Linked DNA regions of Luteolibacter yonseiensis. The protein of the gene in region 1 interacts with the protein of each later gene in a pairwise test. Links are inferred from orthologs where the notes say so. Each region holds a gene or a part of one and is shown on either strand. Other genes may lie near its edges.

Region 1 (15,882 bases):
GCATTGGTTTGTTGACGCTTATGATGCACATAGCCTATAAAATAGGCACACCAGCCCGCCTTGGCGTGATCGCCGCCGGCCATTGCCTTGGTTTCGCCTTTTTCGCATATAGCCAACCATTCATCCCAGCGGTTCTGAAAATATAAAAAGTTTCGAAGTGCAATGCCGACAGTCAGGATGCGCGTGTTATCGCCAGCGAAGAAGAGAGGCAAGGCGGGGGCAATGATGGGCCAACCTGCTTCGAGGATGGGAAAGCGGTTATGGTCATAGGAGCCGTTTTCTACGATTAACGCATAGGCGTGCTTTTCCAAACGGTCGCCGGTTTCCGCCACTGCCTCGGGTTTTTTCTTCCGCAGGAAGTCCGCGACCATGGGCACGAGGGCGAAGGTGCTTAGCTCATCGGTGGGGACTGCGAGGGAGCGGACGGTGAGCTTGCGCAGCGCGCGGTCGATTTTCGTTTCCGGCAGCCCGGCGATAGCGGAGACGTGCTCTACTTTGACCGGAAGCGTGAAGTAGGTAAGGGCACAGAGGGCTTTTGTTTCGTCGTCGTCGAAGTCCTCGACGAGATCGCCGAAGATGAATTCGAGCGGGTCATTTCCTTCCGGGCAGGAGCGGATGAAATGTAACGCATCGGTGAAGGTGAGGCAGTGGCCGCGTCCGAGTTGGCCTGCGGTCCAGCGGAGGAGGAGAGGTTTGCCCGCGGTCTCGCGGTAGAGGACGAGACGCTCGGCTTCGCCGGTTTGCGCAAGAAGCGGGTTGCGGGTGGCGAGTTCGGCGAGGGTTTCAAGGGCTGCGTTCTCGCTGAGTTTTTCAAGGATCAGTTCCTCCGCACCGGAGCCGATACGGCCACGACTGGTGAGGATCGCCTTGCAGCCGGTTGGGAGTTTTTTGACGAAAGTGAAAAGAGTGTCCCGCTCGCTCTTGGTCAGGCTTTCAAGGTTGTCGAGGACGAGGAGGGTTTGCGTGCCGCGCAAGGCGTCAAGCAGCAGTCGCGGGCGTTGGTCTTCGGGGAGTTTGAGGATTTCATCGCGATTGAGTTCACGGGCGAGTTCGTTGAGAAGTTCGACGAGGCCGGAGAGGATGAATCCGCTGAGGTCGCGCACGCCATCGTCGTCGAGTTCGCGGGTTTTCAGGGAGATGAAGATGATCCTTTTAAATACATCCGGCGAGACATTATGAGCGGCGCGAACGGCGAGGGATGTCTTGCCCATCCCGCCTGGTCCATCAATGAGCGCACCATAAGTGCGGGTATCGGGATCGAGAGCATCGGCGATTTTTTTCAACTCGTCCTCACGACCGAAGAAGGGTTGAAGAGAAGGGAGATTGTGGGGGATGGATGTTTTTAGTATGGGGGCGGCGGATGTGGATTTTGTATAGTGCTCTTTGGGCTTTCCTTCGTTGAGAGCGAGGCGTTCGAGAATCAGTTTGGCGGTTTGCTCTGGACTTTTGTCATCAAGTTCGATGAATCCGGCTCCACGGAACAAGCCGTCGACTTGAGCGCGAGAGAACCGAGAGAGCAGAACTTCCTCGCGACGTCGTTGTTGTAGGAGATCGTGAATCGCCAGCCACTCCAAACCCGTCCATTCTTTCGTATCGTAGTCTGGGCAGAATACCACGACGATGAGATCAGAATCGCGGTTGTAAAGATTCGGCAGGTAGATGCTTAAGTCATTTCTTGCGAACTCGGCCTCGTGATATTTGTCATAAAGGATCTTCGCCTTGGTGAAGCGGGAAGAGAGTAGGTCCGCAACCTGTTTGACGAAATCCCGTTTCTCTCCGGCAAATGAGAAAGCGATACGAAAGCGCTTGGCATCACCAGGGGAAGGAACTCCAGACATGCCGGAATGAAGCAAGCCGTCTAAAAGATGGCAAGATTACTCATTGGTTAGAGCGATCCGGAGATCGCCTCTCCTTGATGGCGAAGCAGGGCAAATGGGTGGGCCGTAGTCCCACCCTCCTCAAGCCTCCTTCGCCACCTTCTTCGCGGCCACCTTCTTCACGGGCCTTGGCGGGAAATCGAAGCCGATCTTTCCGTCTTTGGGGTCGAAGGTGAGGTGGGCGTCGAACTTGCGTTTGGTGCGGTTCGAGACGAAGCCCTTGAGGACGTCGGTCTTGCCGGTGGAGATGAGCTTGAGGACCTGCTCGGTCGGGATCTCGCACTGGAGGATGGCCTTGCCGATGCGGATGCCGTGGGGGTCCTTCTTGGTGACGATCTCGGGGACGTGGTAGGCCTTGTCCGTGGCGTAGACCTTGTAGCTTTGGCCATCCGCGGTCTTCGCCTCACCGATGAATTGTTCTTCGGTGAGCTCCGGCGGGCCGTCGCGGTCGTCGCCTTCGAAGACGAAGTTGATCTTGAACTTGGCGTCCATTTCCAGCGCCGCGTCGAAGGGTTTGTTGAACTTCGAGCGGAAGCCGGTGAGGGGCCCGACGTGTTTGGTGGTGAAGAGCTGGATGGCCTCTTCCTCGGTGAGGAGGCGGCCGGCGATGTGTTTCTTCGCCTTGAACTTGCACTCCGGCTCGCGGCATTCGTAGGTGGCCTCGGTCTGCTTGAGCGAGGCCGCGCCGCACATGGGGCAGGGGACCTGCAGGTCGGGGAAGACCTCGCTCTTCGCCAGATCCGCTGCGTGGCGGGCCTTGGCGCAGATCTCGTTGGTGTAGGAGATGATCTCCTTCATGAAGTCGCTGCGCTTGAGCAGGCCCTGCTCCATCTGGCGGAGCTTGAACTCCCAGTCGCCGGTGAGCTTCGGTGAGTAGAGTCCCTCGATCTCCATCTCGCGGACGAGGGAGATGAGGCGCATGCCGCTGCCGGAGACGAAGAGGTCGCGGCCTTCGCGGGCGAGGTATTTCTGGGAAATGAGTCCCTCGATGGTGGCCGCGCGGGTGGCCGGAGTGCCGAGGCCGCGCTCGGCCATGGCCTCGCGGAGGGCTTCGTCATCGATCAGCTTGCCAGCCCCTTCCATTGCGGAAAGGAGGGTGGACTCGGTCATGCGGGCGGGTGGCTTGGTTTCCTCGGCGAGGACTTCCACCGGATCCGCATGGGCGGTTTCTCCCTCGCGGACGGGAACGAGCTCGTCCTTGCCCGCGGCGACGCCGGGGCGGCGGCCGTAGACCTCCAGCCAGCCGGGTTTCACCAGCACGCGGCCTTCCGTCTTGAAGCAATCCTGTGCGATGCGGCTGAGGCGCGTCGTCTGCTCGAACTCGGCGGAAGGATAGAAAACGGCGATGAAGCGCTTCACGATCATGTCGTAGAGCTTCTGCTCCGCGTCGCTGAGCTTGGCGAATTTTCCGGTCGGGATGATGGCAAAGTGGTCCGAGACCTTCTTGCTGTCGAAGACACGGCGGGATTTGTGAAGGCGCGGGCCTTTTTCGTCGCTGCCGGAGAGCACGGCTTTCGCGTATTTCGCCACGTCCAGGTCGCTGTTGCCGATGTCCTGCATCGTTTCGCGGACGTTGCCGGTGTAGTCCTCCGGCAGATACCGCGAATCGGTCCGCGGGTAGGTGATCATCTTGTGCTTTTCGTAAAGCGCCTGTGCGAGCTGGAGCGTGCCCTTCGCGGAAAAGGGGGCTTCGCGTTGCAGCGTGGTGAGATCGTAGAGCTGTGGGGAAATCTGGGTCGCCGCCTTCTTTTCTTCCGTCACCTTGGCGGTCTTGCCCTGGCAACGCGCCTGGATGTCCTCGGCGGTCTGGCGGTCCCAGATGCGCTCGGCCTTGGCGAGAGGCTTGGTCTCGTCCTTCTTCCACGCCTCGTCGATCCATTTGCCGAGGTATTCCCCGGAATCGACGCCGAAGGTGCCGTGGACCTCGAAATACGGGGTCGGCTTGAACGCCTGGATCTCCGCCTCGCGCTGGGCGAGGATGGCGAGCGTCGGCGTCTGGACGCGGCCGGCGGCGGTGATGTTGAATCCACCGTGGCGGGAATTGAAACAGGTGAGCGCGCGGGTGGCGTTCAGGCCGACGAGCCAGTCGGACTCGGAGCGGCACTTCGCGGCGTCGGCGAGCGGCTTCATCTGCTCGCCGGTGCGGAGGTTTTTCCATGCCTCGAGGATGGAGTCGCTGGTCATCGACTGCATCCACAGCCGTTTGACGGGCTTGTCGATCTTGCCGATTTCCATGATGTAGCGGAAAATCAGCTCACCCTCGCGGCCGGCGTCGCAGGCATTGACGATGAGATCCACGTCCTTGCGCTTGGCGAGCTTGAGCACCTGCTTGAGGCGGGCCTCGGAATCCGGGATGGGATCCAGCTCGAATTTGTCCGGAATGGCAGGCAAGACGCCGAAATTCCATGGGAGTTTCTTGCCGTTCGGTCCCATCGGCATGCGGAGCTCGACGAGGTGGCCGACGGCGGAAGTGATGACGGCTGAGTCGTTTTCGAAAAAAACATCCCGTCCCGAGCCGTTCTTTTCGAACTTACCGAGGACCTTGGTGAGGACCTTGCTGAGGTCGGTCATGACGCTCGGTTTTTCGGCAATGATGAGTGTTTTTCCCATGGTGAAAATGTGCCGTCCGGCGGCTGTTGGGTGAGGGACTAGGCTGGCACGGGCGGATTTGGCAAGCCGATAGGTTAGCTTTTTTGCAATGGGGGTGGGGAGGGTGGTCCTGTTTTTTGATAACGACGCCCGCCGGAGCATGTGTCTCCAAAAGCAAAAAACGCACCCGCCAGGACAATTTTCCCGGCGGGTGCGTGATGATCGATCGGCCGGTGCCCGGCAATCAGGCGGCGGCCGTCTGATTGACGCCACTGGTGGCGATCTTTGTCAGCAGATGGTCCGCGTTGCCCTCTTCATCAAGGGTTTCGGTGAGCAATTTCACCGCTTCCTGGTACCCGAGGCGCTGGGCGAAGGCCCGTATCGTGCCGTAGCTGGCGATCTCATAGTGCTCCACCTTCTGGGCGGCGGTGATGAGCGCGGCGTCCAGTGCGGTGGAGTCGGCATACTCTTCGGCGAGTTCGTCGGCTTCCTTGAGGAGGCCTTCCATCGCCGGACACTTTTTCGCCCGGGCGGTGAGGCCGAGTCCCTTGAAGATGGCTTCGAGGCGTGCGACGTGGTTCTTGGTTTCCCCGGTGTGGGTGACGAAGGCGGCGGAGAGCTGCTCGTCCTGAGCGGCCTTGGCCATCTTCGGCAGGGCTTTCACCAATTGTTTCTCCGCCCACAGGATGTCACGGAGCTGGTCCACGAGCAGGTCGTGGAGTTCGGTGTCGGAATTCGGAAGTTGGCTGGTCTTCATGGAGGTGGCTCTGGTTAGAGTTTCGAGATGGCATCCCGGATCTCTTCCTTCGTCTGACCGGTTTTCTTCTGGAGGCGGCCGAGGAGTTCGTCCTCCTTGCCTTCTTCGAAGAGGAGATCGTCGTCGGTGAGGTCCGCGTATTTTTGCTTCAGCTTGCCTTTGGTTTCGTTCCAGGTGCCTTTGATTTCAAGTTTTGTCATGGTCGTGATTGGTTATTGGGTGAAGCCACCCCATCCGATGGAGTGGCGGACGACTCCATCGCACGAAATCTGCCAAGGTTGCTGGTTCGATTTAAAGATCTTTGAATCAAGGAGTTGTTGCGATCAGAGGGAAGGGGCTTCACGTGTTTTCCCGCCTCCATTCGCGCAGAATGCAGTGGGGGAAAGAAGGGTTCGTGCATTTACGCCCTAGCGCCGCGCATACCGGAACCCGGGAAAGGCCCGGACCAGCCGTCGCATTTCCAGCTTCATCAGCGTCGCCGTGACCGTGTGCGCGGGCAGGCCGGTCCGCTCGATGATGAGATCCACCGGGGACTCGTCCGCCGTGACTCCGGCAAAAACAGCGGCTTCTTCTTCCGGCAGTTCCGGGAATTCTCCAGCGGGCTCTGTCATGCCCGCCTTGCGGGCGAAGGGGAGTTCGCCGAGGTCGTCGAGGATGTGCGAGGCATCGGCGACCAGCGTGGCCCCGTCGCGGATGAGTTGGTTGCAACCGGCGGAACTTGGTTTGTCGATCGGACCCGGCACGGCGAAAATCGGTTTTCCGTATTCGGAGGCGAGGTTCGCGGTGATCAGGGAGCCGGACCACGCCGGACACTCGACGACGAGGACCGCGCGGGCCCACGCGGCGACGATGCGGTTCCGCATGGGGAATGTCTGCTTGTCGGGGGAGGTGTGGATGGAGAATTCCGAGACGACCGCGCCGTGGCCGTTGGCGATTCTTTCCGCCAGCGCGAGGTTTTCCGGTGGAAACAATTTCCCGAGTCCGGACCCCAGCACGGCGATGGTGCGCCCCTTCGCGGCGACGGCGGCCTCGTGCGCCGCGGTGTCGATGCCGCGGGCCAGTCCGGAAACGATGGTGAATCCGGACTGCGCGAGCTGGTAGGAAAGTTTCTTCGCCGCCTGCACGCCGTAGTTCGTCGTCCGCCGCGAACCGACCACGCTGATGGCGTGTTTGTCGCGGGGCTCCAGTTTGCCCCAGACATATAACAGCAGCGGAGGATCGTAGGCGTCCCGCAGCGGTGTCGGGTAATCGTCATCCGTCTGGATGATGATGGAAATGCCACGCTCCTCCGCCTCGCGGATCTCGGCCAGCGGATCCGCGTGATCCTGCCAGTTGTGGAGGATCTTCGCCGTTTCCTCGCCGATGCCGTCCACCCGCATGAGCCGGTCCTTGGCCGCGCCAAGGATGTTCGCGGGCTTGTCATCGAAGGCCGCGAGCAACCGCCGGACCCGCACGGGGCCGATTTTCGGCAGCAGGTTCAGCGCTACAATCGCCTCACGGTCGGTCATCATGCCGCCACGCTGAAGGGAACTTCCACCTTCGTCAAAACCACATTCCTTCATTCATGCGGGGATTCCGCTATGATCGGCGGCGGCCTCCACGTATGTCATTTTCCACCGATGAAATCCGTCCTTCTCCGCAGCCTTCTCGTCCTCTCACTCGGCATTTCCTCCGCCTTCTCCCAAGCACCAACTCCGAGGCCGAATCCCGCGCGCTTCGTCGGTGAGATCACCGCCTTCGCCAAGCAGCCCGCGGACACGGGAGGCATCGTTTTCACGGGCAGCTCGAGCATCCGGCTCTGGCCGCGTTTGAACGAGGATTTTCCGGGACTGCCCATCGTCAACCGAGGTTTCGGCGGCAGTGTGGCGAACGACCTCATCGTTTACTTCGAGACCGTCATCACCCGCCACGCACCCAAGCTCGTCGTTGTTTACACAGGGGGCAACGACCTCCACGAAAAGCTCTCCGTCGATGAGGCGCTCAACGATTACACCTCGTTCCTCAAAATGGTGCACGACCGCTTCCCGCAGACCCGCATCATCCTCACCTCCGTGAAAATCGCCCCCAGCCGCGATTTGGAAATCCCCAGCGTCCACGCCCTCAACGTCCGCCTTCAAGCATGGTGCACCGACAAGAACTGGCTGCGCTACATCGACTGCACGTCCTATCTCGCCGATCCACAAGGCCAGCCCATGGTATCCTTCTACCGTGACGACCGCCTCCACCTGAGCGACGCCGGTTACGCCCAATGGAAATCGATTCTCGATCCGGTGCTCCGCGAGGAGTGGGCGAAAGCGGGAGTGCTCTGACCGGAGTGCCTTGGCGGGATTGCCCTGAGGCCTGTAAATTTTCCGCACTTTTTGAAAGAAACGGCTGGTCTTTGCGTTTATTGCGATTGAGTCTCAATTGCGATGCCGCGCTAGATCTGAATGCCTTTCCGTAAAATCATCTTCTGGCTCCATTTGATCGCGGGTTTGATCGCGGGGGCGGTCATCGCCGTCATGTCGGTGACGGGAATCGGCATCGCGTTCGAAGAGGAGATTCTCAAATGGTTCGACCGCAAGGTCAGCAGGATCGAGGTACGACCGGCATCTGGGGAGAAGCTGCCATTGATGGAGCTGAAGCAGCGCGTGGAGTCCGCCCGCCCGGGGTTCCGAGTGACTTCGGTGGTGATCCACCGGGATCCGACCCTGGCCTGGGAGTTTCACGCGGATGGCGATGGGCCGCTTTATGTCGATCCCTATAGCGGAGCGACGAACGACACCCGATCCCACGGGGCGCATGAAGTCATCCACAAGCTGGAGGAGTGGCACCGCTGGCTAGGTGACAAGGATGGCCAGGCATCGGTCGGGAGGCTCGTCACCGGTGTCAGCAATCTCATGTTCGTGGTGGTCTGCGTGAGCGGGCTCTACCTGTGGTTTCCACGCAGTTGGGGACGGCGGGCGCTGCGTCCGTTGGTCGGTTTGAAATTCGGCTACAAGGGCAAGGCGCGGGATTTCAACCTGCACAATGTTTTCGGTTTCTGGTCGTTGCCCGTGCTGCTGGTGCTGGGGGGGACGGCGGTGGCGATTTCCTTCGAGTGGGGCCACCGTCTGGTGTTCACCGTGGCGGGCGAGGAGGCGCCGAAGTCCCGGAACTATGGAATGATGTTTGTGCCGCCGCCGGTCGTGCCGGTGCCATCGGAAGGAGCGGCACGCCTGCCGCTGGATGAGGCCTTCGCCCGGGTGGCCACGGCGTTTCCCGATTGGAAATCCATCTCGCTGGAACAGTTTCCCGCCGTTTCGGGACCAGCGATCGAGCCGCTTGATTTCGGAGTGACGCTTCCGGACCACATGCCCAGCAGGGCCTACATTCCGGTGAAATCCGATCCCTTCACCGGTGGGATCCTGCAGGCGGTCCGCTTCCAGGACCGCAGCCCCGGATTGCAGGCGCGGGTTTGGATGCGCTTCCTGCATACCGGCGGTGCCTTCGGGCTGCCGGGCAAAATCATCGCCTCGCTCGCCTGCGCCGCCTCGCTGGTCCTCGTGTGGACCGGCTTCGCCCTGAGCTGGCGGCGGTTTTTCGGCAAGCGCCGCCGCAGCGTGCCCTCCGCATCTTCCCCGGATTTCCCATCACCATGAAAAGAAAACAAACCATCCCACTCCACACCACGAAAGCGGTGATTTTCAGTTACTGCCTGGCGGCGACCAGCCTCATGGCACAGACGAACCCAACCACCCTGCCCAGCATGGTGGTTGTCGGCGAAGCGGCTTCTCCGATTCTTTATCAGACGCAGTCGTCGTCCGCCGCGTTGTTCTCCGACGTCCCGCTGATCGAAACTCCGTTCAGCGTCAGCGTGTATGGCGAGCAACTGATCGAAGACCAGCGGGCGTTCACGCTCAAGGAAGTCCTTGAGAACGACCCGAGCGTGGCCATCCAGATGCCGGGCGGATTCTACGGCACCCAGAACCTGGCGCTCCGTGGCTTCCAGGTGGACAACTTCAACGGCTACCGGGTGGACGGGCTGCCGATGATCCAGACGGTGAGTCCTTACCTTGATGACAAATCCCGGGTGGAGCTGCTGAAAGGACCCGCCGCCCTGCGCTTCGGCTTCATGCCTCCGGGCGGTGCCATCAATCTGGTCCGCAAGCGTCCCACGCAGGAGTTCGCCACCAGCCTGAGCGCCGACATCAACACCTTCGGCAGCTTTTATTCGCAGGTGGATGCCAGCGATTCCTCGGCTGACGGCAAGTTCGGCTACCGCGTGGTGCTGGCCGACGAGGAATACGACAGCTTCTATGACAACGCGGATGGCGAGCGCAGGATGGGCTCGATCTTCCTCGACTGGAAGCCGACGGAAGCCGTGGACATCTGGGCTTCGTTCGGCGGGCAGAAGTCCGAACGCAACGGTTACTATGGACCGATGATCACCGCAAACGGCAAGGTCCTGGATACCGGATATAAGACCAACATCATGCAGGACTGGGCGTTCAACGACCAGGAGATCCTCGATGCCGCCATCGGCGCGGATATCAAATTCAACGAGGATTGGAAACTCCGCACCTCCTTCAACTATCAGGACACGAGCCGGGACTCCGCGCTGAGCTATCCGTATTCGGTGGCGGACGACGGAAGTTATACCGAAGGCGCGCTGTTGACGAACGAGCCGTTCGAGTGGGATTCCTGGGGTGCCCACGCCCATGTCGAGGGCGTCTTCGACACGGGATTCTTGAAACACAACGTGGTGGCGGGTTCCGAATACCGGACCTATGATTCCTACGGTGAACGTAGTTTCCCGGACGTCGGAGACAACGACGCCTTCGACCCGGTCGATCTTCCCAAGCCCGCTCCGGGACCGTCCCGGGTGATCGATGCCGAGTATGAGGAAACCTCGTTTTTCCTGACCGACACCGTGGAGTTCACCGAGCAATGGTCGGCCCTGGCGGGAGTCCGTTATGGCAAGTATGAGAACACGTTCGCCGGGGATCCCACCTCCGATGATTCGGTCAGCGAGTGGTCTCCCACGGCCGCCCTCATGTATGAGCCGGTCAGGAACGTCCATACCTACGTGACCTATGCCAAGGGGATGCAGGATGGCGGGTTCGCCGACCGTACCGCGGCGAACGCCTTCGCGCCTCTCGGCGTGCAGGAGTCGGAGCAGTGGGAGGTGGGCGTGAAGACGGAACAATTCGACGGCCGCCTCGCCGCCGAACTCGCCCTGTTCCAGATCGAGCAGGACCTGTCGATCATCGGTCCCGATGGGATCGACGCGTTCAACGGCCTCCAGCGTCACCGCGGCGTGGAGCTTTCCGTCCGTGGCAAGGTCACCGACCAGCTTCAGGCGGGCTTCGCCGCGATGCTCTTGGACGCAGAGCAGGTGGACACGGGAATTCCCGAGAGCGATGGAAAGACGCCGCAGTATGTGCCGGAATACCAGGTGAACCTCTGGTCCGTGCTGGAGATCCCGCAAGTGCCGGGTCTCGCCCTGACCGCCAACGTCCGCTTCGTGGACAGCCAGTACCTCGACCAGCAGGAAGAGTTCGCCACGGACAATTATACCGTGGTTGATCTCGGCGCCCGCTATCGTTTCCAAGCGGCGGACGCGGATTGGACCGTGCGGTTGAAAGTGGAGAACGTTCTGGACGAGCGTTACTACGAATCCGGCGAATACTACAAGGGAGATGCCGGCTATCTGGCATACGGCTCGCCGGTTGCGGCCACGCTGTCCCTGCAGGTGGATTTCTGAATGGTCCCTGGGAACGGATGTTCCTAAAACTCCCTGCGGCAGCCGGTTCGCCCCGGCTGCCGCGGCTTTATCAAAACCCTCTCATGACCCCTTCCGATCCGATTCCCTTTCCGCTTGAGATTTCCTCGGTGGTGAAAACCTTCAACCAAGGGCCCGTCCGGGTGCGCGCGCTCGATGGCATCGACCTGCGGATCAAGGCGGGCGAGTTTGTCGCGATCATGGGCGCGTCCGGTTCGGGGAAGAGCACGCTGCTCCACGTGATGGCCGGATTGACCGACGTGGACTCCGGCAGCGTGACGGTGGAGGGGAAAAACCTCGCCTCTTTCAACGACGCCGCGCTCACCCGCTTCCGCCGCGACCGCATCGGCCTGGTGTTCCAGGCCTTCAACCTGATCCCGGTGCTCACCGCAGAGGACAATGTCCGCCTGCCGGTGATGGATCGTGCGGACTCGGGCCTGCGGGCGAAGGCGCTTTTGGATCGGCTGGGCCTGCTCGCCCGCCGCAAGCACAAGCCGGACGCCCTGTCCGGTGGCGAACAACAGCGCGTCGCCATCGCCCGCGCGCTCATCGCGGATCCCGCCATCGTGCTGGCGGACGAACCGACAGGCAGCCTGGACTCCTCCACGGGGCAGGATCTCTGTGGGTTGTTGCGTGGGCTTTGTTCCGACGAAGGACGGACGATCGTGATGGTCACCCACGAGCCCGCCGTCGCGATGTGGGCGGACCGGGTGGTGGTGCTGAAAGACGGCCGCCTGCTCACCGAATTCCCGACTCCCGCCGGCCACGACCCCGAGGCCGTGGCTCTCGCCTACCAGAACGCGCTGCATGGATCATGAGAACCTCGCTCCGCCTCGCCGCCGCCTGGATCCGGGAACATCCCATGCGGCTCACCCTTACCTCGCTGGCCACCGCCGCCGCGGCCGCCATGGTGGTTTGGGTGGTGAGCGGTTATGACGCGATGCTCGGCACCTTTGACAAATACTCCGATCTCGCGCTCGGCCGTTATCCGCTCTCCGTCGCGCCGATCCAGCACTTCAGCCAACAAGCTCCCGGAGCGATCCCTTCCCACGCCGAGAAGCACGTTCCGGTGGAACTCCTCGCGGAACTGAAGGCGGATCCCGCCGTGGCCGCCGCCGATGCGATGTGGGCGCTGCGGGAAAAAGTCGTGCCGGTGGTCCCGGAGGGCGGCGAGGTCATCCCATGGAAACGCATGCCGGACGCCCGGCTGCTCGCCACGGACGCACCCGCTCCTCCCTTCGATCTCGCGGAAGGCCGCTGGATCGACCCCGCCCGCCCGGATCTGCCCGAAGCGGCGATGAGCGTGGAGGCCGCGCGAGGAATGAATCTTGGCATCGGCGGGCAGGTCGTCATCGGCAGCGGAGAAAAAGCCCGCACGCTCACCGTCGTGGGACTTGTCGCGACGCCCGGTGTGGAAGGATGGAGCGCGACGGTCGCCGGATCCCAGCTTCTCACGCCATCCGTCGGCGGGGTTTTCGTGCCGACCGGACTTGCGGAAAAGATCGCGGGCAGGAAAGCGGAGATCAGTTTCATCGGTGTGAGCATGCGGGAGGGGGCTGACTTCACGAGATTCCGCTACGCGTGGTCGCCGAGGCTTGCCGCGCTTCCAACGCCGGGCCAGTTCCAGGAAGCCCACGACATCGAGGAGGCTCTCGATGAAAGCGCGTCCGCCGACAATGTCCGCATGCAGGCGCACATGGCGACGGTCGTCTCGATGCTCGCCGCGCTTTTCATCATCTTCAGCACGCTGAACATGGGAGTGGGCGAGCGGGTGCGGCAGCTTGCCATCCTGCGTGCTGTCGCGCTCACGCGGGCAGAGGTCGGAGTCATCGTCGTTTTCGAGGGACTGCTGCTCGGCACCATCGGATTCGTCGTAGGTTGCGGGGTGGGGAAAGTCCTGATGGACCTTGCCGTGCGCAACGCGCCGGAGCTTCTGGAGGATGGAGCGGTGGTGGGGCGGAACAGCCTCCTGCTCGCCGGGGTGTGCTCCTACGGCGGCGCGCTGCTCGCCTCGCTATGGCCTGCGATCCGCGCGATGCGGGTGCGACCGGTGGATGCCATGGCCCCTCCGCCCGCCGTGGCGCGGCATGGCGTTTCCTGGAAGCCGGTCATCGCGGGCCTGCTGCTGGTCGGCGTGTATCCATTTCTCGCTTTTGGTCTCGATCATCACGATGACCGTCCTTTCGTCACCTTCATGTTCATCGGCCTCGCCACGCTGGCGGCGGGCTGCCTGTTGCTGGCTCCCACCATTGTCCGGGCGGTGGACCGGCTCGGCGGCCCCATGGTGGCCCGGCTGCTGGGGGTGCCGCGCGAACTGCTGGCCAGCAGGATTTCCGGCCATCTCGGACGCACCGTGTCCACCGCCTTCGCCATGACGGTGGGGCTCGGCCTCTACACCGGCATCCAGGTGTGGGGGCATACCATGCTCAGTGGTTTTCTTCCCGGTCCGTGGGCGCCGGACGCTTTGATCGGTTTCCGTCCCGAAGGTATCCCCTTCGCGGACGCGGAGAAGGTCGCCGGCTTTCCCGGGGTGCTGAAAAGCCTGCCGGTCATCGTCGAGCAACCGCGCCTGAAAGAAGACCTCACCCACAGCGCGGACCGCGCCACCGTCGTGCGGCAGGACAATGTCGTCCTCGTCGGCATCGATCCCGCCAAGGCATTCGGCGGAGGTGATCCGCTGATCCCCTTCGAGTGGGTGGCGGGCGACAAGGAGGAAGCCATCCGGCTCATGGCGACCTCTCGCGCCTGCATCGTGCCGGACCATTTCCTGCGCGAGGCGGATCTGAAAGTCGGGGATTCATTCGAGCTGGTCCCCCCGGAAAATCCGGAAACTCCGGTCCGCTACACCATTGCCGGGGCGGTGAGGATGCCGGGCTGGCACTGGCAGACCAAACCGACGGGCATGCGCACCCGCACCCACCGTTCCGCCGCGCTGGTGTTCGCCGACCTGCCACGGGTGGCGGAGGATTTCCGCTTCCGGTCCGCCTCGCATGTCTGGATCGACTACGACGAATCTAGTACCAATGCGGGCGTTCTCGTGGAACGGGCCCGCGGGCTTTACGCCAGCTCCCTCGGTCGCGAGGTCGTCACCGGCGAGGCGAAAAACGCGGAACCCCACGTGCTGATCCATACCATCGCGGACATCCGCGCGCTGGTCCACGGCCACGGCACCGCCTGGCTGTGGGGGCTCAGCCGCCTGCCGCTCGTCGTGCTGGCGATCACCGCCGTCGGTGTGCTGAACGCCTTGCTCGCCTCCGTCCGCTCCAGCCGCTGGGAAACCGGCATCCTCCGCTCCATCGGCATCACGCGCGGCACCATCGTGCGGCTGGTCATCGCGGAAGGCATCCTGATCGGGCTGGTCGCCTGCGTGGTGAGCCTTTCCTTCGGCATCCTCGCCGGGTGGTGCGGCGCGGGCATTTCCCGCCATGTCAGCTTCTTCGGCGGGATGACCCAGGAGCTGGTGATTCCGTGGTTGCCGGTCCTGGCGGGACTCGGAGCGGTGCTGCTCCTCTCGTCGCTGGCGGCCGCGTGGCCCGCTTTCTCCCTCGGCAAGACCAGGCCTCTAGACCTGCTGCGGCAGGGACGTGGATCGTTCTGAACATCATCCCCCGTATTGGGGAGTTTCCCTTTTTGCCATTGCTTCGGGTCGTGCCGCCGGGTCTTTGATGGAGGGAAGTCACATGCCGACGAAACTCCTTGTCCTTTTTCTGACCCTCGCCGCCGGAAATGCCATGGCCGCCCCGCGCGTGTGGACCTCCACGGACGGGCGCGAGCTCACCGGCACATTTGTGAAGGCCGACGCCACGACCGTCACCGTGACGCGGGACAACGGAAAGTCCGTGACCATCCCGCTCACCCAGCTCACGGCGGACGATCAGAAATTCGTGACCACCCGGCTCGCCGAACTGGAGGCCGGGAAGGCCGCCGCCGAGGAGGCGGCGAAAAAACCGAAGGGCTCCATCACCTACAAACTCTCCGATGGTTCGGAAAAGTGGCCGGAGGATCGGAAAAAGCGGATCGTCGATGCCATGGAGCAGGCCATCGGGTTCCTCAACAAGCACGGCGACTTCAAAAAGGAGGTCATCGCCAACAACTCGCCCGGCACGCCGACCGCCGACGCGAACATCGGCGGCTGGATCAACTGGGGCGGCAGCATCAGCCGCCGGGTGGCCATTCATGAGATCGCCCACACCCTCGGCATCGGCACCGGTGACAAGTGGATGGAAAACATCAAGGAGGGCAGGTGGACCGGGAAACACGCCATCGCCCAGCTCCAGGAGTTCGATGGCAAGGACGCCGTGCTCCATGCCGATCGCCAGCATTTCTGGCCCTACGGTCTGAATCAGGACAGCGAGTCCAGCAAGGAGAACGACCTCCGCCACATCAAGATGGTCCAGGCGATGCGCAAGGACATGGGGATGAGGTGATGTGGCGGGAGCCGGTTCCGATCAAAGCGCGCTCGCCTTGATCTTGGAAAATCCCGCGGGATTCTTTTCGGGCTTGGTGGTGTAGCGGCGCACGCCGATGGAGCCTTCGGTGAAGCTCTCGTCATCGAGTTGGATCTTCGGAGCCGCCATGTCGTCCACGAAGACACGGATCGTTTTCCCCTTCGCCTCGATGCGGATGTCATGGGGGCGCGAGGCGTCGATGTCCATCGGCACAACCTTGAGGGCGGTCCACTTTTGGTCGGCTTTCCCGAGGGTGATCTCGTTTTTCTCCGCGCTGATCCCGGCATAGTAACCGCGATACGCGTCGGCGCCGATGGAGGCGTCCGATACCCGGAAGATCAGGCCCGCGTCGCCCGTGTCGTTGATGGAGACCGTGGCCTGATAGGCGAGATCCTTGAAAACCGCCGCAGGGGCGACCGCCTTCACCCCCGCCAGACCGTGGCTGCCGGAGTGGGCGTTCGATGCGGA
Region 2 (15,930 bases), on another replicon or contig:
AGAGTTCGAACGTCTGGACCAAGGTGGCCGGTCCGAATACCTGGACCTTCTCCGAAGCGACGGGTGTCCTGTCCGTTTCCGTGGGAGCCGCCGGTTACGGTTCGTGGGCTTCCGGCTACGGACTCGGCGCGAACAGCGAACAAGGCGACCCTGACAACGACGGCATCAGAAACCTGATGGAATACGTGCTCGGCGGCATCCCATCCGGCGCGGGGGCGGCAAACACCTCCGTCCTTCCGACCCAGTCGTTGAACGCCACCAATCTGGTCCTCACCTTCCATCGTTCCGATCTCTCGGAAGGCGATGTCACGGTCAAGGCCCAGTGGTCGAACGACATGGTGAACTGGACCGACTTCGCCACCATCGGAGCCACCAGCTCCCTCCCTGCCGTGCAGGTGACCGAAGACACGCCGAGCGCCTCGCTCGATGAAGTCATCGTGACCATCCCACGCGCCGGCAGGGAAGCGAACGGCAAACTCTTCGGCCGCGTCAAAGCATCCAAGTAATCCCCATTGCTGAAATCCAAGGGGCCGGGAGTCGAACTCCCGGCCCTTTTTTGCGCACGCGCGGAATTGCGACCGTGGCGGTGCCCGTCATTCCTTTGCCATGGCTTTTTTCCGGATTCCGGCAATCATGACAGCGTCGTTCCACTCTCCATCACCATCATGCCTTTTTCCCAAGAGCGCCTCGCCCGTTTGGCCGAAACCATGGCCATCGCCACCGACGAACTCGCGGCCATCATCCGGCTGGGGGCTTCCCACGTTTTTCCGGCAGGTGCCTATCTGTTCCATGAATCCACCCCGCGATTGTGGATGGGCATTGTCGAGGACGGGGAATTGGAAATCGTCCGTGGCAATCACGGAAGCTCCACCCGCCTCGCCACGCTCCGGCGGGGCAGTGCCTTCAGCGAAGGGGTGCTGTTGGATGATCTGCCGCACTCCGCATCCGCCGTCGCGCTTGTGGAGGTGCGCGTATGGCTCATCCCCCGCGCGGTTTTTGAAAAGCTCCGCCTGGAGAAACCCGAAATTTTCTACCGCATGGTGGGTCACATCGCCCGCCGTCTCAGCGGACGCCTGGCTGCGGCGAACGAGCATCTGGTTTCGGGAAAATCGCCCGTCGTGGAAACATGGCGCAAGGAGCATGACCTGCTTGGCGAGCGCGAACTGCCGGACACCGCCTACTACGGCGTGCAGACCTTGCGGGGGATGGAGAATTTCCCCATTTCCGGCATCCCGCTGCATCACTTCGGCCACTTCGTCCGCAGTCTTGCCTATGTGAAGAAAGCCGCCGCCCGGGCCAACAAGGACCTTGGAGTGGTGCTTCCGGAACGTGCCGATGCCATCATCGCCGCCTGCGACGAGATCATCGCCGGAAAATGGCACGGGCATTTCACCATCGATATGATCCAGGGAGGAGCGGGCACCTCCACCAACATGAATGCCAACGAGGTCATCGCCAACCGCGCGCTTGAAATCCTCGGCCATCGCAAGGGGGAATACGAGTTCCTTCATCCGAATGACGACGTCAACCGGTCGCAGTCCACCAACGACGCCTATCCCACCGCCATCAAGCTCGGGGTCATCCTCACGATGCGTGACGCCACCTCCGCGCTGCGGGAATTGGAAGCCGCGCTGCTGGCCAAGGCCGCCGAATTCTCCGATGTCCTGAAAATGGGCCGCACCGAGAACCAGGACGCGGTGCCCATGACACTCGGTCAGGAATTTTCCGCCTATGCCTCCAGCATCAAGGATGGGATCCGCTACATCGAACGGGCTGCCGGGGAATTCCTCGATGTGAACATGGGGGCCACCGCCGTCGGCACCGGCATCAACAGCCCGCCCGGCTACGCACCGCTCTGCATCCGCCACCTCGCGGAAGTCAGCGGCTTGCCCGTCAGGCTTGCGGAGAATCTCGTGCAGTCCACCCAGGACAGCGGTGCTTTTTCCCTGATGAGCGGCGCGATGAAAACCGCCGCCGTCCAACTTTCCAAGATTTGCAACGACCTCCGCTGGTTGTCCTCCGGTCCCCGTGCCGGCTTGTATGAGATCCGCCTGCCGGCCATGCAACCCGGGTCGTCGATCATGCCGGGAAAGGTGAACCCGGTCATTCCGGAAATGGTCAGCCAGGTTTGTTACCAGATCATCGGCGCGGATGTCACGATCTCCATGGCATCGGAAGCCAGCGAGCTGGAACTGAACATGGCCGAGCCCATCATCGCCTTCAACCTGTTCTTCGGCCTCACGCTCTTGAGAAATGCGGCGATCGCCCTGCACACCCGCTGCATTTCCGGAATCGAGGCAAACCGGGAACGATGCCTCGGCTATGTCCGGAACTCCATTGGAACGGTCACCGCGCTCAATCCCGTGCTCGGCTATGAACGCAGCGCCGCGATTGCGAAGGAAGCGCTCGCCACCGGAGCGAGTGTCTATGATCTCGTGCTGGAAAAAGGCTGGCTCAGCAAGGATCAGCTCGACGACTTGCTCACTCCTGAGAAAATGACGGGACCCCGGTGAGCATTTGCATCTGTGGAGGCTTTTTTGACGGCACCGGCCGGGTGTGGGTTTGAATTACCCGTTGCATCCGCCGGAGGTTTCACCTAATAAATAGGCACTATGAAACCTCTTAAAGTCACCGCCCTCGTCATCGCCGCTTTTGCCGCCCTCGCCGCCACCTCGTGCAGCACCACGAAAGGTTTTGGCGAGGATCTGCAGAAGGTGGGCTCCAAGCTTGAGACCAAGGCCGAAGCCACCGGCGGCACCGCTCCTACCTATTGATCGGGGGATGATTCCCCGCAGTGGAGGTCATGAAGCCTCCGCTGTTTCGGGAGATCTCATGCCATTTTTCAGGCGGACCGCCTGAATTCGAAAACCCAAGGCCCCGCCTTGGGTTTTATGATTTATCGCCCGGCAGGTGGGTGAAGTTCAGCAGCTTGATCGTGTGGCTGCCTCACTGAAAATTGCATCCGATAAAACGGTTTGCGAACTCTTCCGCCAATCCTCGGGAGGTTCGGGGAGATTCACCCAGCTCCGGCAACCACCGTATTTCGCCTCGTAGGGGAATTCCCACGGAGTGGCGAGCTCGCGGATGCGGACGAGGGCCAGATGGATGCTTCCGGACGCCATGCCTTTTCCTTCCCAATCGAACCGGTCCTTCACGGTCTGATCCGAATAAATGTGGTAAGGATGCAAGGCGGCGACTTTTTCCCAGTCCGTCAGGGTGACCGCCCATTCCGCCTCCGCGTGGTGGGTGATGCGGATGATGTCGCCCGCCTGCCATTCCGGCAGCGCCTTTCCCTCACCTTCCCGGACCTGATCCGGTGTGGTGTGGAAGCGGGTGGGAAACAGGAAAAAGGACTCGTGGGCGAATGAGAAGCCCTGACGCCCTTCGTGGATGCCGCCTTTGCGCAGGAGAATCGTCTGCCGGCCTGTCGCCAGCGCGTCACAGACCACCTGCCATTCCTTGAAACCGATGGAAGCGTTCATCTCACTTCAGCCGAGATCATCCGCCGTCACGGAGGTTTGTTCGCGCGAACCGAGAATGCGCGCTTGGAGCGTCACGCGCTCGGGGGTGGCATCGAAGCGGTAGCTGTGGCAGTTCGGGCACAGCGCCGCGCCACTGCCGACGATGGAGTCACATCCTTCACAAACTTTGTAGCCTGAGGGATTGGCGGCGATTTTCGCGGCAGCGGCCGCACGGTTCGGAGGAGGAGAATCAGACATGGCGGGGTAATGAAAAAAGCGGCACCGGTGAACCGGTCCGCTTGTTTCGTTGAAGGATGATGAAACGGGCTGGCTGGACAATCAGGCAATGGCAGCGAATGCCTTGGCCGTCTTGCTCTTAAGGTTAGCAGCTTTGTTCGGGTGAATCAAGTTACGCTTTGCGGCCTTGTCAACCACGGAGGAGAAAGCGGAGCTGGCAGCGGCGGCTGCGGTCTTGTCACCGGAAGCGATCGCGGCAAGAGCCTTCTTGCGGAGCGTCTTCATACGGCTCTTTTCAGCGCGGTTCCGCTCGGTGCGGACGACGGTTTGGCGTGCGCGCTTGATTGAAGATTTATGATTGGCCATGGTTGTATTTTAGAAAAAGTCGGTCGCTTGGAGGCGGGCGGGGGAAAATAGGAATTTATGCGGTGGTGTCAAGCTTGTGTTTCGCAGTTTCTCAGCTGCGGGGGCGGAAAGTGCTTTTTCCTGCGAAGGCGGATTCGGTTTCGCTGTTTTCGGACTGGATGGAACCACGGATGATGAAGACGTCCGCTCCGGTGCCGATGCGGTTGTAAAGGTCCGCCACATCGTTGCTGCCCATGCGGATGCAGCCGTAGGATGCGGGTGATCCGAGACGGCGTTCCTCAGGGGTGCCATGGATGTAGATGGTGCGGCGGAAGGCGTTCTGGTTGCGTGACTCCGTGCCGCTGAGCCAGAGGATGCGCGTGACGATCGGGTCTCGTCCGGGAGCGTTCGGCTTCAGGACCTCGCCTGTCTGGCGGCGGCTTTTGAAAACCGAACCGATGGGAGCGTTCGCGCCGATCTTCTTCGCCACCTGCAGCCGTCCGAGCGGCGTGCAGTTGCTGCCGGGGCGGTCTCCGATTCCGAACTTGGAGGTGGAAATCTTGTAGGTTTTGAGCGGCGCGCCGTCACGGACCAACATCATTTTCTGGTCGCGCACGCTCACGATCATCTTGTTCCGGGTGTCGCTGCCAAAAGAGAGGGAATCCGAGGTTCCGCAACTGGTGAGGCCGATGGCAGCCACCAGTCCGAGGGCGGAGAGGGCAAGGATGCGTAACGAGGGGAGTCGGGTCATTGTTCGGTCAAGGGGCTTTGCGATTCGCAGCTTCCGCAGCGGGAGCAGCCGAGCCGGAAGGCAGCATGCGGGCCAACGAAGCAAGCGAAGTGTAGAAAAATCCGATGGGGAATGGAAGCAGAAGAATGGCGGATGACCAATTTGACTTCATCGCCGCCTCGACCACCACGAAGAGGAAGAAGAATCCGAAGAGCAGTTCGACAAACGGGGTGAGTGTCTTCATCGCCTTGTAGCTGCTCTTCTTCCAATCATGCCGCTTCACCTGGCCGATGCCATACTTGGGAGTGCGGACGAAGGCGGTTTCGTGGTTGAAGAGGGCTTCCAGCACCGCCTTGGCGTTGCTGATGGACATTCCGATGCCGAGGGCGAGAAGCAGCGGCAGGTAAGGGATTTCCTTCCACCATGATCCGGGGCGGAGCGCCTTCTGGGAAACCATGTAGAAGACGATGACCGAAACCGAGGAGAAGAAGAAGATCGGAACGTTGATGATGTAATAGGTGAATTTCCCGAAGTCCGGCTGTGCCTGCTGGTTTGGATAAATGAGGAAGCACAGGATGATGAGCAGAAGGTAGGCGAAGTTCGAAGTCAGGTGCGCGGTGGCCTCCATCTTGATGAAAAGCGGGACGTCCGCGCGCCAGATGGCGGGCAGGACCTTCTTGCAGACCTGGATGGAGCCCTTGGTCCAGCGGTGTTGCTGGCTCTTGAAGCCATCCATGTCCACGGGAAGTTCGGCGGGGGTTTCCACCTCATTGAGGAAGATGAAGCGCCATCCCTTCAACTGAGCGCGGTAGCTGAGGTCCATGTCCTCGGTGAGCGTGTCATGTTCCCAGCCGCCGGCGTCGGCGATGCAGGACTTGCGCCAGATGCCGCCGGTGCCGTTGAAGGTGAAGAAGCGGCCGGAGCGGTTCCGGGCGGTCTGCTCCAGCTCGAGGTGGCCGTCCAGGAACATCGCCTGGATGCGGGTCAGCACGTTGTAGGTGCGGTTCAGGTGACCCCAGCGGGTCTGGATCATGCCGATCTTGTCGTCGGTGAAATAGTGGATCGTCTTTTGAAGGAGATCGGGATTCGGAACGAAGTCGGCATCCAGAATGAGAAGGTATTCGCCCTTTGCGAAGCGGGTGCCGTTTTCAAGAGCACCCGCCTTGTAGCCCGTGCGGTCCGTGCGGTGGATGTGCTCGGCATCGAATCCACGCGCCTTCAGCGCTTCGATTCCCGCGCGGCAGATATCGACCGTCTCGTCGGTGGAGTCGTCCAGAAGCTGGATCTGCATCTTGTCCTGCGGATAATCCATCGCGGAGACGGAAGCCAGCAGGCGGTCCACCACGTGCATTTCATTGAAGACCGGAAGCTGGATCGTCACGAGCGGCAGATCCTTGAACAACTCCTTGGGTTTCGGGTGGTTGCGCGAGTGCTTGAGGTAGAGGAAAACAATCGTCAGCCGGTGCGAGCCATAACCCGCGAGGCCGATGAGAACAAGAATATATGAGGCGTACCAAAGAGGCGAGGTCCAGTCCATGGGATAAAAATCTGAGTTGCAGAAAGGGATTCCGGCCCCTGATAATCAGGCAGTGAAGCGACCGGAGAAAAGCTGGTGAGCTGACAAATGACTCACAGTCAAGCGCCAGACGCCGCAGGCAAGCAGGAAGCCCATCCGTCGTCAAGCCTCAAGTCCGGGCGCGCGGATTCTGGATCTGAGGGCATTCCGGGCAAAAGTTTGCGTCGGGTGAATTTCTGAAACCATCCGGACGAGTGCGAGAAGGGTGATATTTCATCATTCCATCCTCGCATCCGGAAGGGATTCCTGCTGGTGTGACGACAGCCTTCCGGGTTTTTCAGGATGCCATTCTTATGAGACGTTTCATCGCTATTGTTTTGCTGGTCTTCGGCTGGACCGTGGCCCGTGGGGAGGAGTCGGTGTCAGCCGAGCTGTTACCAAGCCTAAAGGAGGCGGCCTTGATGCAACTGATTGAGAGTCATAATCCAAAAGATTATTTCACTGTCGCGATGGAATATGAACCCAGGCAGAAGACTTTTGTCGCCCCATCAGAGGACTTCATTAAGAAAATGTTGAGAATCAAGGATATGGACGGAGGTTGGTTCGTGCGTCGTGAGTTTTTATCGATTCCGGTGGAGCAGGATGTGCCGTCTCCCAATGGCTCCTACCCGGGGGTGATGAAGAGGGGGACGGACAAACGGGTGAGTGTTTATACCGTGCGGTCCGCGAAGCGGCGCTCAAACGATGAAGCGGTTGTGGTTTGGTCGAATGGTAGCGGCCAATTGAGTGGAAGTGTCGGGAGCTTGTTGTTTCGTCGGACGGAAGAGGGTTGGATTTTTGTGAAAACTCTCTCGACTGGGCGTTCCTGATGGTCGCCCGACATCCTCCCCCCGCCAGGCAACAACGGACCATCCGGAATCCGAAATAACACACCCGGCCATTCTCCGAAAAATGGAATTCTTTCCCAGAAAAACGGTGGGGTGATCGCCGGATCAGGATGCGTGGTGAAACCACGGCTTCCCGGTGTCCGGTTCTCGCGCGCGTAACCGGAGGTATCTGCAAGGCTTCTCCTTGGAAATCCGTCCTCGCAGATCTTCCCAATCCGAGTAGCTTGTCCCGGAACCTGATTTCCCGGTGATTCGCGCGGCTATGAAAAAACTGACACGTTACCTGATCGCTGCAGCCATGATGACAGCCTTTGCCTATGGCGTGGAACTGCATGCGCTTGAGCATAAGGTCCTCGACGACAAGCGGACCTATATCCGGGACGACACGGATCGGCGTTACAGCATCTGGACCGCCCATCCGGGCAAGGCGATCAAACTGCTTAAGGATTTTGGCTTTTCTGTCCCCGATTTCCAACTCCGGGAGGGCGAGATCCTCGCGGTCTTCATAAACGACAACATCACGCAAGATCTGATTCAGGTGGTTCATAACAAGACGGCCAACAAAACCTTCGCCGACTACGCGGATTCCGGAATCGAGTTCAAGCTGAGGGCTTTGGAAGCGGGAAAGAAATACAGCCACGTGACGGCGGTGGTCTTCACGCCCATCGGCACACCGGGGCACCTTGGGATGCGAGGCATGGTTGCCGACGGGATCTCGGAAAAGCAGCGCGGGGAGTAGGTTGGCAGGGCTGCGGCACATATCCCGGCCCACCGTGTCTCAATTGAAAGCGAAGCACAAAACTTGTGATGACAAAAAACGCATGCCCCATTTGTGAATTCGAGGTTGGCGACGGGGAATGGAGTCTGCATGGCGATATGAGGGTAACGTCTTTCTTGGGACTCAAGCTTTCCCCCCCCCGCCGAGGATAGCCTAGAAATTATCTCCAGGAAAACTTAACACTGCGAAATGGGAGTCTCCAAAAAGAATAGAAGGAAGATTATCGTCGAACAGCGTGAATTCTACTGGTACGTTTGTGAGGACGTTGATGATTTTCCTGAGGCCGCTACAGGTGATCTTCGAGTGGTTAATATTCTATCTGAAGACAAGACGTTTATCGTCCGCTACCACATTGGACAATCTGTTCCTGAGCTCCGGCACGTCACCATCATAGGACACGAATTCGGCGGTGGTATGGAACCTGGTTCGTGGAGGCGCTTTCTCTGTCCTGACTGGTGCCCTGGGTTGATCGTCAATCCGGCTGTTGTCCGGCGCATCATCGAATGGTGCCTTGATCCGGTTTCCCGAATTGCGGTAGATTACGCCGGGCGCCCGGTTGAATCCCAAGGTGGCGACCCAGGATAAAAAATCGTGTGCGACCCTCCCACACACACCAGCCACTCTGTTTCCATGATTGTCCGAAGCTGCAACCTCAGCCTCGCTGCCGACGCTGGCTCCCGCTAGTGGGGGAATGGGTGCGGCCTTGTGGAAAAGTTTCGAAAACGGCCTCGCCAAATTAGCGATATTCAAGGAGACTGCTTGAGAAATAATTCTCACTGTCAGGCAGATCATCAGGCGTGCAAACCGAACCAAATATGATGAAACAGTCCATCTTTAGCATACTTGCCACCTTGGTTTTCACACAGGCTGGAATCGCCCAATCCACCGGCACCTTTACCGACCCACGCGATGGGCAGGCGTATAAAACGGTCGGCTTTAAAAATCCTTCGACCGGCGCCACGGTTACCTGGATGGCCCAGAACCTGAACTACAAAACGGAGGGGAGCTACGCTTATGGTGACAAGGAGAGCAATCGAAAGGAGCTTGGCTTGCTTTACACCTGGGAAGCGGCGAACAAAGCCTGCCCCAAAGGTTGGCATTTGGCTACGGATGACGAATGGTCCATGCTGGTGACTCAGTTCGGTGGAACCGACAAAGCCGGCGAAGCCTTGAAAAGCGTCAGTGGCTGGACCGAAGGCGGCAACGGTACCAACAGCAGCGGGTTTGGCGGGCTTCCAGGAGGTATTCGTAGAAATGATGTTTATGACGTCCTGGGTGTCATGGGTTTCTGGTGGACATCCACACCCTCGGGTGAGGAGGGTAAAGCCTGGGGATGGAACTTCAGTTATGGTGGACCGGGGGAGAAACCACTTAAAACAAAAGCGTTCCGTTTCGATAGCTCTGTTTCGCACGCAAAATCTGTTCGTTGCGTCCGGGATTGATTATTTGATTTATCCAACCCGGCCATCGCATCGCTGCTACAATCGTTGCGTCCCGCGGGCCGGCTCGCTGAGCTTGGGCCGTTAGGCTGCTTCACACGTTATGTGTAAAATCGCCACCGCATTTGCCATGACATGCTCCTCCTCCAGCTTTCCGCTGCGCCGAAAAGGCAAGTCTCCGATCCCCCCGAAGGAGCGGTCGGGTGCTGTGGCTGCAGCGATTTCCGCCGCGGCCTGTGGTGACCGATAGAGATCGGATTCCTGATGCGCTTGCTGTGTCCGGTGTTCGCCGAACCATGGAAAAGCCGTACCACCGACACTCATCGGTGGCACAGCCGGTTGTCATTAGTACCCGGGGAAAATGGGTGCGATGAAGAAGTTCCGCAGCCTGTCGGCTACTTCTTCTTTTTCGTTTCGAGACCTTCTTTGACCTTGGTCTCGATGTCCGCGTAGATGACGGGATCGCTTTTGAGGAGTTCCTTGGCGGCGTCCCTGCCTTGGGCGAGCTGGGTGCCGTTGTAGCTGAACCATGAGCCGCGTTTCTGGACGATTTCCATTTCCAGCGCGAGATCCAGCAATGAGCCGGTCGAGGAAATGCCCTCGTTATACATGATGTCGAACTCGGCCTCGGTGAAGGGGGCCGCGACCTTGTTCTTCACCACCTTGATTTTCGTGCGGTTGCCGCTCACCGTGCCGTCAGTAGCCTTGATCGCGCCTATGCGGCGGATGTCCACGCGGACGGACGAGAAGAACTTGAGCGCGCGGCCACCGGGGGTGGTTTCCGGATTGCCGAACATGACGCCGATCTTTTCACGGATCTGGTTGGTGAAGATGCAGCAGGTCTGGGCCTTGGAAATGAGGGCGGTGAGCTTCCGCATGGCAGCGCTCATCAGGCGTGCCTGCGCGCCGACGGTGGAGTCGCCGATTTCGCCGTCCAGTTCCTGCTTGGTCACCAGCGCGGCGACGGAGTCCAGCACGATCACTGCAATGGCGTTCGAGCGGACGAGAGCCTCGCAGATCTGCAGGGCTTCCTCGCCGGAGGAGGGTTGGGAAACGAGGAGGTCGTCCATGTTCACGCCCAGCTTGCGGGCATATTGGGGATCGAGCGCGTGTTCCACGTCGATGAATGCAGCCAGGCCGCCACGTTTTTGAGCTTGGGCGATGACCGTGAGTGTCAGCGTGGTTTTACCAGAAGACTCCGGGCCGAACACCTCCACGATCCGGCCGCAGGGAAATCCACCAACGCCCAAGGCACGGTCGATGAGAAGGTTTCCTGTCGGGATGACATCCACATCCACGCAGCGGTCGTCGCCGAGGCGCATGATGGCGGATTCACCGAACTCCTTCTGGATGTTGGAGATGGCGAGATCCAGGTTGCGTTTGCGGACCTCGTTCAGCTTTTCTTGGGCGGATTCTTCGGAAGTTTGTTTTGCGGCCATGGGATCGTGTTGTGTTGCTAGAGAGATGCTACTCGAACAACCAAATGGCAACTAAAAAGATGTTCGCCCGAACAAAAAAGTGAGTTTTGATGAATTCGTGCGCCTTCAGAGATATTTCACGAGTCCCTCGACGGTTTCAGTGTCGAGTTTTCTCACGAGCGCGATCGTGAGCGTGATCATGTGAAGGTAGTCGTTCACATCGATGATCGCATTGTGCGAATGGATGTAACGTGCGGGAACTCCCAGGACGACGCTTGGAACTCCTTCATTGGAAAGGTGGAACGACCCGGCATCCGTGCCTCCACTGCGACGGACTGTCACTTGGTGGGGGATTCCTTCGGCCCGTGCGGTCTCGATGGCGAGCCGCGCCAGCCGGGGATTGGTGATGGCCGACGGGTCGTACAAGCGGATCTGGACACCCCCTCCGAGGCGGCCCTGGCAGTCGGAACGGGAGAATCCCGGGGTGTCGTCCGCCGGCGGGCCTTCGAGAACGATCGCGATGTCCGGTTTTGCGAAATTCGCGGCGGTTTTGGCACCGCGCAAGCCTACTTCCTCCTGCACCGTGCCGCAGAGGATCAGGCGGTTGGGATGTGACGAGCCCGCCAGGATTTGACCCGCCTGGATGGTGCCCGCCATGCCGACGCGGTTGTCGAAAGCCTTGGCCATGAACAGATCCTCCTTCCCGAGCGGAGTGAAGGCGGACACCGGAGCGATGGGATCTCCCAAGGAAATACCGAAATGTTCCACCGCATCCCGCCGCGACTCCGCGCCGATGTCGATGAACATCTGGTCGATGGACATCACCTGTTTCCTTTGCGCTTCCGGAAGGAAATGGGGAGGCCGTGAGGACACCACGCCCATCACTTTTTCTCCGGTGCGGGTCAGGATCTCCACCCGTTGGGAAAGGAGATTGTGCTCCCACCAACCTCCGATCGCCAGAAACTGGATGAATCCGTCCGAGGTGATGTTTTGCACCAGGAAGCCGACCTCGTCCATGTGTCCGGTCACGAGGATCCGTGGTCCTTCGTCGCCGATCTCACAGAAAACCGAGCCGTTCCGGTCCGCGGCCAGTTCTCCGCATTCTTCCAGTTCATCCACGAAAATCGCCCTCACCTCGTCCTCATGGCCTGAAACCGAGTGTGCCTCCGTCAACTCCTGCAACAATGAAACCGCCTTCGTTCGCATGAGGGGAATCCTGCAAGACCCGTCCGCCGCTTCCAAGGATCATTGTTAAAAAATCGCCACCATTCCATGCTTGGAAGAGGTCCGGGGGGGAGGGAACTCACGGATTCAGGGTCTGATGGATCGCACCCAGCAGGGACTTCTCTCCAGCGGCATCGCCGTCGAGCGACCAAATCATCACTCCGGCCAGTTTTTCCTCCAGGACGTATCCACATTTTTTCCGGATCGTCGGCAGGCCGTTGTAGTAAATGGTGCTTCCGGTTTCATCTTTCTCTTCGGCACCGGGATGTTCCTTAGTGATGAGGGAATAGGGGTAGTCGCGTTTTTTGAACGCCTCGCCGAACCCATAACCATAGAATGGCACGCCCAGGACGGCCTTGTTTTTCGCCAGCCCACGCTTGAGCCAATACCTCGTGTTTTCGACGGCGAATTCATAGGAAGAATGCGGACCCGGAGCGTTGGGTTGCCAATAGCCGGAGCCGTCGTAGGCCATGATGTTCACGAAATCAAACAAAGCGAAAACGCTGTCCGGGACCTTGTCGCCACCGTAGCCCTTCGAGAGGGCGGAGGTCAGCAGCTTGCCCTCCGCCTTCAGTTTTGGCGCGAGCGCGGCGATGAACGCGCCGTAATTCCCATCGATGGACGGACCTTCCAAATCCACATCCAGTCCGTCGAAGTCGTGTTTCTTCACATACGCCGCCAACGTTCCTGCGAAATTTCCGCGCTTCTCTTCCGATAGCAATGAAGCATACCGCGCCTTCAGGACCTTGTCTCCCGAAGCTGATCCGCCGCCGATGGAGACCAGCACCTTCACCCCCTTGGCCCGCGCCTTCTTGATGAGCGTCCGGCTGGATTCATTGAACGACATCGTCCCGTCATCGTCCTCCGGATTTTCAAACGCGACGTTGAGGTGGGTCACTTTTTCATAAGGGATGGTCTCGGAGAATTTCTCCACATCGATCCAGTTCGGCACATAGGCGACGACGAGAGGGCGGGCTTGCAGCGCCGTGGAAATCAGGCAGAGGGCGAGCGCCACGCATGGGAATTTTTTCATCCCGACTCCAACGGTCCGCGGGGAGGTATTGTTACAATGGAAAATATCGCTTTACATGTAACCAAATGGTTGCATATGTTCCCGCACATGGACGACGTCTTCAAAGCCCTTGCCGACAAAAGCCGGCGGTTGCTGCTGGACCAACTCCACGCCCGCAACGGCCAGACCCTCGGAGAATTGTGCGACGGACTGGCCATGACCCGGCAGGCGGTGATGAAACACCTCGGCATCCTGGAAGCCGCGAACCTCATCGCCACCGTGAAGCGCGGGCGGGAAAAATTCCACTACCTGAATCCGGTGCCGATCCATGAGATCGGGGTCCGCTGGATCGGAAAATTTGAAACGCAACGCCTCGACACCCTCGCGGAACTCAAACGCAAGCTCGAATCCAACCCAGAAACACCCCAATGAACAACGCACCCAAACTCGTTTACGTCACTCATATCCGGACGACTCCCGCCAAGTTGTGGGAGGCGCTGACCGATCCCGATTTCATCCAGCAATATTTTTTCGGCTGCCGCAACACCTCCACCTGGCAGGTGGGCGATGTCATCGAGAGCCGCGATCCCGATGGAGAACTCTCATGGCATGGGAAAATCCTCAAAAGCATCCCTGGGCAGGAAGTGGTTTTCACCTTCGACCACCTCACGGATGAGCCGCCCTCGACCGTGCGCTATGAAATCGAGCCACAGGGCGAGGTGGTCAAGCTCACCATCACCCATGAGGATTTCCAAGAGGTGAGCGCGATCCGTGACCGCGTGAAGAACGGTTGGCCGGGCATCATCGAGGGAATCAAATCGCTGCTTGAAAAAGGTTTTGTCGAGGTCGCTCCATCGTCCTGCAAGGAGCCGGCGTGATTGGAGGACATCCGCATCGCCCGGAATTTTCAAAGCGCTCCCCAAGCAGGGGGGCGCTTGTTTTTTCGTTTGGCCTCCAGCCAAACCGTGCTTGTGGCTTCCCCACGGAGATGCTAGCCATCAGACATCATGGAAGCCGTACCTCCACCCGTCACTCCTCCTCCTTACGAAAACCGCAACACCCCGGCTCCTAAAAAGGGCTTGGGGACGGGGGCGATGATCGGCATCGGCTGTGGGAGTGTCATCCTCCTCGGCATCATCGCGGTGGTGGTGGTGGCGGTGATGTTCGGCGGCAAGCTCAAGAAGTTTGGTGAGGAAGCGCAGAAAAACCCCACCCGCGCCACCGCGTCCCTAATGGTGGATGTGAGCGGAGGAAAAATCAAAATGGTTGCGGAGGATGATGTGAGCAAACGTTATACGGTCCAAGGGCCGGACGGAAAGCTGACAACCGTCTATTGGGATGAAGCGAGGAAGGCGCCTGTCACCATCGAAGGTGATTTTTCCGCCATTCCCGCGAGCCCCGCGCTTCCGGAACCCGCCGAAGAGCCGGCAAAATGACCCGGCTGCGGAGATCTTGGAAGCACCTGTTTCAAATCCGCCGTTGTCAGGCACTGTCGGCCACCTAGTCTTCGTCCCCGACGATGACGGTGACTGAAATCCTTTCCCTGCTTTTTGCGGCCGCCGCCGCCGGGGCGATCAATGCCGTTGCGGGAGGCGGCACGATCCTGACCTTTCCCACATTGCTCGCCATCGGCACACCGGCGGTGGTGGCGAACGCGACGAGCACGGTGGCCCTGGTTTTCGGGACAAGCGGATCGGTTTACGGCTTCAGGCGGCACATCCCGTCGATCCGTGAATGGCTGTGGCGTTTTATTCCGGTGAGCCTGCTGGGCGGGTTGATCGGGAGCTGGCTGCTCACCATCACGGGGAATGAAATCTTCAGCAGGCTGGTGCCGTTCCTCATCCTTTTCGCGACACTGCTGTTTCTGGCCCAGGGAATCGTCTCGCGCCTGATCCGGCGTTCGTCCGCCGGGCCACAGCGCGAGCCGCTGGTGTGGCCGGCGGTTTTATTCCAGTTCCTGGTCGCCATCTACGGTGGCTTTTTCGGTGCCGGCATCGGAATCCTCATGCTTGCCACACTGGGCTTCATCGGCCTCAGCGACATCCATCAGATGAACGCGCTGAAAAACATCCTCGGATCGCTGATCAATGTCGTGGCCGCGGTGATGTTCATCTGCCGCGGCATGGTGGACTGGCCCAAGGTCGGGATCATGACCCTCGGCGCGGTCGCCGGGTATTACCTCGGCTCCCACTATTCGCAAAAAATCCCGCAGGTGTGGGTCCGGCGCATCGTGCTCGCGATCGGATTCGGAATTTCGGCGATCACGTTCTACCGGCGGTTCGCCTGAATCAGGAGAGCCACTCCTGTGGATCGAGTCCGTAGAATCCCCGCAACTCGGCATAGAGTTCCGGATACCGGCGATGCAACTGCCTCGGTTTTTCAAAAAACGTCTCGGTGGCGACAGCGAAAAATTCCGCTGGTTTCGTCGCTCCGTAGGGATCGATGAGACTGGGTTTTCCTGATTCCACCAACTCGCGGACCTCGGAGTAGTTCGTGCTGAAAACCCGCGCCCACGAACGGTATGCCTCGCGGCTCGGCAAGGCGGGTGCGCCATCCGTATCGCCGTCCTCGTGGTCCAGCTGATGGGCGAATTCATGGAAGGTCACATTCCGGGCATCCGAGATGTTTCTCGCGCCTTGCTCCACCGAGTCCCAGGCCAGCACCACCGTCCCGGTGCCCCAGGATTCCCCGAGGCGATGCACCGTCCCCTCCGTGACGACCCCCGTTTCGTCCCGTTGCTTCTGCACCGAGCTGAAGGTCGTCGGGTAAAGATAGATGTTTTTCAAATCCGGATAAGGTTCGCCCTCGCGGTTCAAGACCAACATGCAGGCTTGCGCGGCCACGGTCAGGATCATTTCCTCCGTCAGTTCCAGATCGTTGCAG

What was found.
Region 2: the proteins of dprA (region 1) and recA interact in binary tests that used the Bacillus subtilis proteins (3 or more experiments, as listed by UniProt). The link is inferred for Luteolibacter yonseiensis from one-to-one orthologs.

What each region holds. Positions count from the first base shown.
Region 1 is NZ_JAENIK010000008.1:34,637-50,518, reverse strand. The notes cover bases 4,683-7,459. They hold dprA (DNA-processing protein DprA), read right to left. Parts: upstream 6,735-7,459; coding sequence 5,631-6,734; downstream 4,683-5,630. Other genes in these bases: JIN84_RS06475 (GDSL-type esterase/lipase family protein), read left to right, coding at 6,843-7,459; JIN84_RS06485 (CsbD family protein), read right to left, coding at 5,238-5,423; JIN84_RS06490 (YciE/YciF ferroxidase family protein), read right to left, coding at 4,711-5,223. Outside these bases: JIN84_RS06500 (tetratricopeptide repeat protein), read right to left, coding at 1-1,838; topB (DNA topoisomerase III), read right to left, coding at 1,959-4,487; more of JIN84_RS06475, read left to right, coding at 7,460-7,532; JIN84_RS06470 (PepSY-associated TM helix domain-containing protein), read left to right, coding at 7,653-8,843; JIN84_RS06465 (TonB-dependent siderophore receptor), read left to right, coding at 8,840-10,948; JIN84_RS06460 (ABC transporter ATP-binding protein), read left to right, coding at 11,032-11,784; JIN84_RS06455 (ABC transporter permease), read left to right, coding at 11,781-14,564; JIN84_RS06450 (hypothetical protein), read left to right, coding at 14,647-15,393; JIN84_RS06445 (beta-L-arabinofuranosidase domain-containing protein), read right to left, coding at 15,415-15,882. UniProt on the Bacillus subtilis protein: Protein that helps load RecA onto ssDNA during transformation. Binds cooperatively to circular ssDNA, is able to bridge different segments of DNA. Favors the loading of RecA onto SsbA- or SsbB-coated ssDNA and formation of RecA-DNA filaments.
Region 2 is NZ_JAENIK010000011.1:525,874-541,803, forward strand. What follows is about bases 8,811-11,635. They hold recA (recombinase RecA), read right to left. Parts: upstream 10,833-11,635; coding sequence 9,789-10,832; downstream 8,811-9,788. Other genes in these bases: JIN84_RS12000 (FISUMP domain-containing protein), read left to right, coding at 8,811-9,396; JIN84_RS12010 (M42 family metallopeptidase), read right to left, coding at 10,938-11,635. Also shown: JIN84_RS11945 (beta strand repeat-containing protein), read left to right, coding at 1-506; JIN84_RS11950 (aspartate ammonia-lyase), read left to right, coding at 666-2,513; JIN84_RS11955 (entericidin A/B family lipoprotein), read left to right, coding at 2,613-2,774; JIN84_RS11960 (DUF1802 family protein), read right to left, coding at 2,922-3,482; JIN84_RS11965 (hypothetical protein), read right to left, coding at 3,489-3,719; rpsT (30S ribosomal protein S20), read right to left, coding at 3,801-4,064; JIN84_RS11975 (L,D-transpeptidase), read right to left, coding at 4,156-4,794; JIN84_RS11980 (cellulose synthase family protein), read right to left, coding at 4,802-6,310; JIN84_RS11985 (hypothetical protein), read left to right, coding at 6,643-7,158; JIN84_RS11990 (hypothetical protein), read left to right, coding at 7,439-7,915; JIN84_RS11995 (hypothetical protein), read left to right, coding at 8,144-8,539; more of JIN84_RS12000, read left to right, coding at 8,752-8,810; more of JIN84_RS12010, read right to left, coding at 11,636-12,017; JIN84_RS12015 (glycosyl hydrolase family 18 protein), read right to left, coding at 12,115-13,068; JIN84_RS12020 (ArsR/SmtB family transcription factor), read left to right, coding at 13,156-13,479; JIN84_RS12025 (SRPBCC family protein), read left to right, coding at 13,476-13,925; and 3 more genes. UniProt on the Bacillus subtilis protein: Multifunctional protein involved in homologous recombination, DNA repair and competence.